2 linked regions of the Limnospira fusiformis SAG 85.79 genome follow. The protein of the gene in region 1 interacts with the protein of each later gene in a pairwise test. Links are inferred from orthologs where the notes say so. Each region holds a gene or a part of one and is shown on either strand. Other genes may lie near its edges.

Region 1 (4,360 bases):
TAACCCCCGATGGCTACCCTAGGTAAGTAGATGGTTAATTGATGCCAAAATTATGTTAATTATCACCTCTGAACAAGTTGCTAAAATTCGGAATCATGCAGAACAAAGTTATCCCCAGGAGTGTTGTGGTTTGCTCATGGGGCGGCAAGACTCAGGCGATCGCAAAATGATTATGGAAGTTTGGTCGATGGAAAATGCTTGGAGTCCAGTCACTGCTGAGGTATTCCAAGGGTTAGACAATAGCCCCAATATAACCACTCGCCAAGAACGTTTTACGATCGCCCCAGAAGCGTTAATGAAAGCGCAAAAGGAGGGACGCGATCGCCATCTTTCGATTATTGGTATATATCATTCGCACCCCGATCATACTGCGATTCCTTCAGAATTTGATCGGGTTTGCGCCTGGTCGGAATACTCCTATATTATTGTTTCTGTGATCGGGGGTCAGGCTACTGACTTACTCAACTGGTGTTTAGATACTAACCATCAGTTTCAAGCTGAAGAATTGATATATAGGGATTAGTGGTTGAGATGCTTCATGGTTTTATGCAGATGCTGTAAAATGGCGATCGCTATCAAGACACTTAGGGCTAATCCTAACCAAAATTGGCTAATAATTTCCTGGGTTTGATCAAGGGCTAATCCCCCAAGAGGGGGGCCGATTAAATAACCGATCGCCCAACATTGAGAATTAATAGCTAAATAAATTCCTCGCAGGGAGTCCGGGGCCAGATTAGCCGCTAAGGACGAGGCGGCGGGGCTATAAGTAACTGTAGCGATCGCTAAAATTCCTAATCCCAGAATAGCTAAGGTTAAAGTTCCGGTTTTTACTATTCCCATTAACCCCGTAATTAAAAATCCTATGCCCCATAGTATAGCTGATACAATTAGGGCATGGGGGCGACTGAGAGGATTAAGAATGCGGGACATGGGGAGTAAAAGTAAGATGGCGATCGCTGTGTGTCCGGCAAACAGGGCGCTAATGGTGATGCTGGAAAATTCGGCTTTCACAAAGTTGTTAAGATATAGGGGAATGGTGCTATGAATTTGCGACATATAGAAGGTAAATAAAATATTGACTGCTGCATAAATTAATAGGGTGCGATCGCTTAAAGCCACCATCCAACTATTAGAAGATGCAGCGGATTCGGTATCTGTTGATATAATAGGGGATTGGTAAGTTTCCGCTATCGCTAGATAAATCACTATAAAAAAGATGAGGAAAGACAATCCATCTAGCACAAATAACAGTCGATAAGCCCCCGTTGTGGCAATCACTACCCCACCCATGATAATGCCGACCTGTAAGCCGATATTATCCCCCAAACGAGTGATAGCATAGGCTTCGTTGCGGGTCTTTCCCGTGGTTAAATCAGCTACTATGGTTTCTGTGGCTGGCCAGTAAAGTCCGATACCTAATCCTAACAATAAATTCCCTAGAATTAACATCATAAAATTGGTGGTAAATGCTAGGACAAAAGATGAGAGGGCAGAAATTATCGCCGATACCAATAATGTCCAGCGCCGACCGAAGCGAGGAGAGTCACAACAAGACCCCCCGAAGACTCTCCCAATTACCCCGGAAATTTGGGCGCTTCCTAGCGCTATTCCTACGGCGGTTGAGGATAAACCTACCTGATTAACAAAGAAAATTGGCGCGTAAAATAGGGTAAATCCTGTTCCCGTTTGGGACAGTAGACGACCAACTGCTAAAATCCACACTTGTCGTGACAGTTGAGGTAGCCAAGACCAAAAGCGATTTGTACTCAAAACTATTGCCTTAATGCTATTTTGTATGTTGGCGATCGTAGCAAATTACAGTCAAACCGTGAATAGCTATCTCAACCAGAGTGAGTTTATTCGTTAGCCGGGGTTAATTTATGATAATTTGAGGAAAAATAGACTATGATTGGTTATTTAAATGGCACTGTAGCTGGTATTTATAAAAAGACGGGAAATAGAGTCTTTTTATGGCTTGATGTTAATGGAGTTGGTTATGAGTTGCAAATTTTACCCAGGATGCAGAATTTAGATGCTAAAATAGGCGAAAATTTACAGGTATTTACTCATCTACATATCCGGGATGATCTGATGGTTTTGTATGGGTTTAGCAGTATGGCGGAACGAGATCTATTTCGTCAATTAGTGAGTGTTAGTGGTATTGGTATGCAATTGGCGATCGCCCTTTTAGATACCCTCGCATTACCGGATTTAGTCCAAGCAATTGTGGGCGGAAATACCGGGATTTTAACTAAAACTCCGGGAGTGGGAAAAAAAACAGCCGAACGGATTACCCTAGAATTAAAAACCAAGTTATCAGAGTGGCGAAAACAAGCAGGACTTCCTACAGTTTCCACATCTAATTTAAGTGCAGAAATCCAAGAGGAAGTAGAAATATCTCTGTTGGCTTTAGGTTATACCACTTCCGAAGTTATGCAAGCCTTAAAAGCTATTACATCTCATCCTAATTTATCAGAAAATAATAGTGCAGAAGATTGGATTAAATATGCGATATCGATTTTATAGAGACAAAGCCGACATGGAACCAATCAACAATATAGTCACAATTAGTGTTATTATAAATAGCAGTTAAGATATGATTTGTCTTTGACCTAGCAACTTTCGCCAAACTATGCTAAAACAGTATCAAGTTCTTTAAGACTGTGCGCCGTCGCAGTTTTATTTATGGTAACACCTCGCTTGTTAGAAGATTTACCCCCGGAGTTTGAATCTCTGCGTTCTTTCCTGGTTAGTAATGTGCAACCCTATATTAATCTGGCTTTTAATAAACAGGGTTTTTTAGCCAAAGACCTCAGCAATGATCCCCTGAAGTTGTGGGAAACTAAGGTCGGAGGGTTGCCCTATTTACCCAAGGGAATGGAGTATCCTTGCGATCGTCAAACTGGGGAAATGATGATGTTTTTACTCCAGATTAACTGTGCGGAGGTTCCTTCTCTCCCCGGGTTTAAATTGCCATCTCAGGGTCTATTACAGTTCTATTCTAGTCTCAGTGTCCCCATGTGTGTACTGGGTCCAGAACCACACCGGATTATCTATTTCCCAGAAATTTCTCAAGATGAAAGCACCCTGGTCACAGATTTTAGCTTCACCCTAGATAAGCGTTACAGGGATGAATGGTATCACCATATTTATACAATCGATTTTTCTGTAGGAGAGGATATATTTTGGGATTATTGCTACAATAGTATTCCCGATAAATTGACAGACATTGGCGATAAATTTGACGAATGGTTTTTAGATTATCAGCCAGAAAATCAAGTTGGTATTAACGCTAAAATGGCAGGATTTCCAGAGTTTCATTCCTATGTACCAGAAGTTTTACATAATGCCAAAGGACAATTATTATTAGAATTTAATCATCCTTTTGATTGTTCTGATTATTTCTATTTCTATATTGACGAAGAACAGCTTATTAAAGGAGATTTTGGCGGGGTTAAATCCTATTTTATGAGGGTTTGAAAGCCGTCATAGATTTAAGTGTTTCTAATGTCTGTCAATGATTTAACCCGCATTATTTACAACTGTTCAGGGTCAATCCCCAACTCTCGCAATTTAGCAGCTAGTTTGTCTTTCTGTTGTCGTTCAACTTCTAACTGCTGTTGAGCTTCCGTAGCTGATTCTTCCGGAGTCGGGACTAAAACACCATCAGGACTAAAAAAGCGGAGTTGACGATTTTCTATCCCTAAGAATAGTTGCAGTTGTTCACTCCATAAATGTCCCATATCATTAGGGGTTATCGGTTGATAGGTTCCCTGAATTAACGCAAATCCTTGAAACTCTAAACTCTCCGGGTCAAACCAGAAATATTCCGGAGTGCGAAAAATCTCTTGATAGATTTTCTTTTTCTCCGTGCGGTCAGTCTTAGCTGTGGAACTTGATAATAACTCGACAATGATATTAGGATATTTTCCCCCTTCTTCCCACACTACCCAACTTTTGCGCGATCGCCTTTCCGTATCTAACACCACAAAGAAATCTGGTCCACGAAAATCTGATGATTTTTGCTGATGAGGACTATAATAAATAGTCAGGTTTCCCGCATCAAAATAATCATTTCGGTCTTGCCATAACCAGTCTAGGCATTTAATTAGTAACAAGATTTGTTGTAAGTGTAAATAGCTTGACAATGGCAACTCCTGACTTTCTAAATCTCCGGGTGGAAACTCGATATCTTCCCATTCGGCTGAGGTTTCCAGTGATGCTAACTGTTCCGTAACTGTCATAATTTTTACCTCAATTATCTACAACTGTTCGGGGTCAATTCCTAATTCTCGCAGTTTAGCAGCTAGTTGGTCTTTCTGTTGTCGTTCAATGGCTAACTGATTTTGGACGCTACCCA
Region 2 (4,439 bases), 3.6 Mb from region 1 along the record:
AGCATTTGTGTATTAAAACAGGTCAACAAACTTATGTGCTGGCATTTTTGCATGGTTCAGGGAGTGCGTTTACTGGGAGAATTAAAAATTTTAATCGATTGGCTCTTGCTCATAAAAAAATGCGGTTTCGGTTAATGCGGGATGCTGTGGAACCGCCGATAAGGGGAGATGTTGGTCTGCGAGAAATTCAGATACTTGATGCGGTTAACCATGGGGAATATGTGATTATGGATAGGAGCGATCGCATTTGTTTTGAGTGTATATATCAAGCGATTATTGATTGGGAAAATCGCGAGTTTGCTGTAGGGATAACTCTGGAAGATATAGTTGATTTTTTGTCGATGAAACTGCCAGATTATTGGTTGATTAAGTGCCTGAGTTAATGGTAGAATGGGGGAAGCGATCGCCCCACTTCCTGAAAAAATGGTCGGACCAGTGGCGCGGCGGGGGGTGGGTATCAATGACAAACAGCAAGGGGTCTGAATTAGCACGCTATGCGATCGCCCCAATATGAGACAATAGAAAACGGTATACCGGAAACTAGAGAAACAATTGTGAGTCCAACAGCCGTCACAACTGATACAGCCAAAATATCCCAAACCAGCCGTCGCGCCGTTTTTCCCTTTACGGCGATCGTTGGTCAAGAAGAAATGAAATTAGCCCTGCTGCTGAACGTGATTGACCCCAAGATCGGCGGCGTAATGATTATGGGCGATCGAGGTACAGGTAAATCGACCACCATTCGCGCCCTAGCTGACCTGCTACCAGAAATAGAGGTCATAGCCGACGACCCCTTTAACAGTCACCCCAGCGATCCTGAACTGATGAGTGATGGGGTCCGAGAACGCATGAGTTTATCCGAAGCCATCCCGGTGACCCGTCGCAAGGTACAAATGATCGACCTACCCCTAGGGGCGACAGAAGATCGGGTTTGTGGAACCATTGACATTGAAAAAGCGTTGGCTGAAGGGGTAAAAGCCTTTGAACCGGGACTATTAGCCAAAGCCAATAGGGGTATCCTCTACGTTGACGAGGTAAACCTTCTCGACGATCACCTAGTCGATGTCCTACTAGACTCCGCCGCCAGTGGTTGGAATACGGTGGAAAGAGAAGGCATTTCTATCCGCCACCCGGCGCGTTTTGTCCTGGTGGGTTCAGGAAACCCAGAAGAAGGGGAATTGCGACCCCAATTATTAGACCGTTTTGGAATGCACGCGGAAATTCGCACGGTGAAAGAACCTAGTCTGCGAGTCAAAATTGTGGAACAGCGGACAGCCTTTGACCAAAACCCGCCGGAGTTCTTAGGAGAGTATCAACTATCCCAGGAAGAACTACAACGGCGCATAGTAGAAGCCCAAGAGAGACTATCGGGGATTAATATTGATTATGATCTGCGGGTGAAAATCTCTCAGGTCTGCTCAGAATTAGATGTAGATGGACTGCGGGGAGATATTGTCACTAACAGGGCGGCGAAGGCTTTAGCTGCGTTTGAAGGGGCTACAGAGGTCACTGTTGACCATATTGGTCGGGTGATTACTTTGTGTCTGCGCCACCGACTGCGGAAAGATCCATTGGAGTCTATTGATTCTGGAAACAAAGTCCAGAAGGTGTTTCGCCAAGTGTTTGGATTACCCGAACCGGATCAAAATTAGTTAACAACATCACAGGCAACTTTGCCTGTGTTACCGTATCGGGTTATGGTGGTTCGGATTATGGGGTTGGACCCCGGTCTAGCAACTTTGGGGTTTGGGATTATTGAATGTCACACTTGCGAAGAAGCTAGGGGAGGGTCTTTGTTCTCGGTGATGGACTTTGGGGCGATTCAAACTGAGGCTAATCAACCCCTGGGCGATCGCCTACAAACTATTTATGCTGACCTCCATACCCTACTCGAACAATGGCAACCGGATCTTGTCGGTGTCGAAAAATTGTTTTTTTACCGCATGGGAAATACGATCGCAGTTGCTCAAGCTAGGGGGGTTTTGCTGTTGGTTTTGGCTCAACGACACCTTCCTATATTTGAGTTTACCCCGGCTCAGATTAAACAGGCATTAACCGGATATGGTAATGCTAAGAAATATCAGGTGCAAGAGGCAGTAGCCAGGGAGTTAAACTTACAGGCGATACCTCAACCGGATGATGCGGCGGATGCTTTGGCGATCGCTTTGGCGACTTGGTTTGATCATGATCGGGTTTCCGATTCAATTTTAAGCTGATTGATAATCTATGTCTAATCTCATTCTGACTTCTCAAGAAATTGCTCAATTTCGTTCCCAATTGGCTGAATATTCCTCGGCATTACAAGCCTTAGATATGATTGAAGACTGCGAGGGTGATATCGAAGATGCCGCGATTTCTATGGCGATTAATGTCGGTCAATCTCCCACTACATCGGAAAATTGGCTTGATGGTTTAGCCAAGCGCCACCGAGTTACTATCTGTGAACCTAGCTATCAAGAGGATTTATTACAGTCCAATATAGCCCCGATAGTCGCTCATTTAATTTACCAAAATCAATGCCCGCCACTACTGGTCACTCCCGTGGTTATTTATGTGTTAAAAACTGGGGTTGAACAATTTTGTGAGCCTTTAAAATACAAAAAAATTTAACTGATAAATACTGACCGTAGAGCCTTAACCCTACGGTCTTTGGGCGTGTTGGTCTACTGATTGGCGCGGGCATCTTGAACCGCTGCCCAAAATAGTAGCACTGATAGGGGTATACTCAAGGCTAGAATCACCCCTGTGATTAATCCCCCTAATTCCGGTTCCCCAGAGGAAAGTTCAAAAATTGAACCAACGGCGGCGATCGCTGTAATACACGATCCGGCTAATAATAAACCACTTTTTGGCGTTCCAACCATGATCAGTTTTGACCCCACATTATTTAACTTGTTGAGTGTAATCGTGCTATTTAACCGGCTTGACTGCTTTCGGAGAAAACTTATATTTAGCCAATTCCTCATTCAGGGCTAATTGATTGTCAACGCGATCGACAAATAACACCCCCTGTAGGTGATCGATTTCATGTTGAATGGCTCGACAAAGTAACTCCGTAGCCAATATGCTCCGAGGACGGCCGTTTTCATCCTTAAAGGTAACTTCTACCTCTTCTGGGCGGACTACATCCATATAAACCCCTGGAATACTTAAACATCCTTCCTGGAAAGGTGATAACTCGCGGCTTGACTTTTTGATGGTGGGGTTAATCAACACTAGGGGGGGAGTCGCTGCATTATCAGGTTCGCAGTCAATCACGATTACCTGTTTGTGTACCCCTACTTGGGGAGCGGCTAAACCAATACCATCGGCACTATACATGGTTTGTAACATCTCCCGCACCAGTTGCCGAATTTCATCGTCAATGCGCGAAACCCGTTTGGCTGGCTGTCGCAAAACGCGATCGCCCAAATAGTGAATATCCAGGGGGGGTTTTTCTAACTTTTGCTTTTCCACCAGAACTTGAGACGTCATGAAATCCTTACTCGCTTTCGTTAACACTTATTCATATTTGATTTTAGATCGCAATCGGGGTTTGGGAGAGCGATCGCTACATATTGGATCTCAGTATCCTGGCTAAGATTCTCAATCACCCCCAATAATTAAATTTTTGCTAAGTTTTCCTGTATTTGAGCCAAATCGGTTTACGTTTAAGTCTTTTATGGCGATAATTGACTCTGGATCAAAAAATCCACCAGCTTGCGGCTGATGGATAACTCACCTATTCGTAGCATCTCAGTTGTTAATGTATCAGTTCCCGACTATTTTGACATCACCTGACCGGGTGATATTCGGTAACTAGATATCCTCAAAACAGGGGGGATATTCTTGCTCCACCATTTGCTAGGGGGTTTCACAGTGTACCTCCTCCTGTTTTTAGCCTCGTGGGTGAACTTTCACAGCTTGACCTAGAGAGTAGACAATTCAGATTCTGGCTGGAGTCCCCATTGACTGCATCTCTGTAATTCTCCATCCTAGGTAATAAGCTAAAAATCTTCCTCAACTCATTCTCAGGAGATTAAGACATGGCATCTCTCACCTATTTTGCTCACCTAAGACAAAAAAGCGATCTAATCAACAGCCCCACCTGTGCATACCCCAACAACCCATCACCCGTTGAACATAAGCAGCAAAACTCCCTTAACTACGTCCCTAGTAGCCAAGAACTTAAACGGTTTATTGGTTGTAAAGCTGGCGAGGTGATCAAGCAGATGAGGGTTTGGGGTTATCACCAAGTTACCCTCAACATTCCCAAAAACTTGATATCAGTTAAGACAGACCAAGGTTCGATCAATTTCCAGCTTTTGTCCTATGACACGATTATTGCTAATGTCAATTGCGATCGATACTAATTATTTCGAGGACATCTGACGCGCCATATCCCTAAACATATTCATGTTGGGACCGGGACGACGACGGGTCGCTGTGGACTTGGGAAG

Evidence for each region. The genes of interacting proteins can lie anywhere in the genome.
Region 2: the proteins of ruvA (region 1) and ruvC interact in binary tests that used the Escherichia coli proteins (3 or more experiments, as listed by UniProt). The link is inferred for Limnospira fusiformis SAG 85.79 from one-to-one orthologs.

The regions. Positions count from the first base shown.
Region 1 is NZ_CP051185.1:2,233,924-2,238,283, reverse strand. The notes cover bases 796-3,715. They hold ruvA (Holliday junction branch migration protein RuvA), read left to right. Parts: upstream 796-1,905; coding sequence 1,906-2,526; downstream 2,527-3,715. Other genes in these bases: HFV01_RS10695 (Uma2 family endonuclease), read right to left, coding at 3,537-3,715; HFV01_RS10700 (DUF1963 domain-containing protein), read left to right, coding at 2,686-3,480; HFV01_RS10710 (MFS transporter), read right to left, coding at 796-1,770. Outside these bases: HFV01_RS10720 (hypothetical protein), read left to right, coding at 1-22; HFV01_RS10715 (M67 family metallopeptidase), read left to right, coding at 53-523; more of HFV01_RS10710, read right to left, coding at 520-795; more of HFV01_RS10695, read right to left, coding at 3,716-4,244; HFV01_RS10690 (Uma2 family endonuclease), read right to left, coding at 4,263-4,360. UniProt on the Escherichia coli protein: The RuvA-RuvB-RuvC complex processes Holliday junction (HJ) DNA during genetic recombination and DNA repair.
Region 2 is NZ_CP051185.1:5,877,944-5,882,382, forward strand. Bases 458-3,456 are described here. They hold ruvC (crossover junction endodeoxyribonuclease RuvC), read left to right. Parts: upstream 458-1,697; coding sequence 1,698-2,216; downstream 2,217-3,456. Other genes in these bases: bchI (magnesium chelatase ATPase subunit I), read left to right, coding at 495-1,652; HFV01_RS27390 (hypothetical protein), read left to right, coding at 2,227-2,610; HFV01_RS27395 (hypothetical protein), read right to left, coding at 2,664-2,864; def (peptide deformylase), read right to left, coding at 2,911-3,456. Also shown: HFV01_RS27375 (exonuclease domain-containing protein), read left to right, coding at 1-383; more of def, read right to left, coding at 3,457-3,474; HFV01_RS27405 (hypothetical protein), read left to right, coding at 4,026-4,352; HFV01_RS27410 (hypothetical protein), read right to left, coding at 4,353-4,439.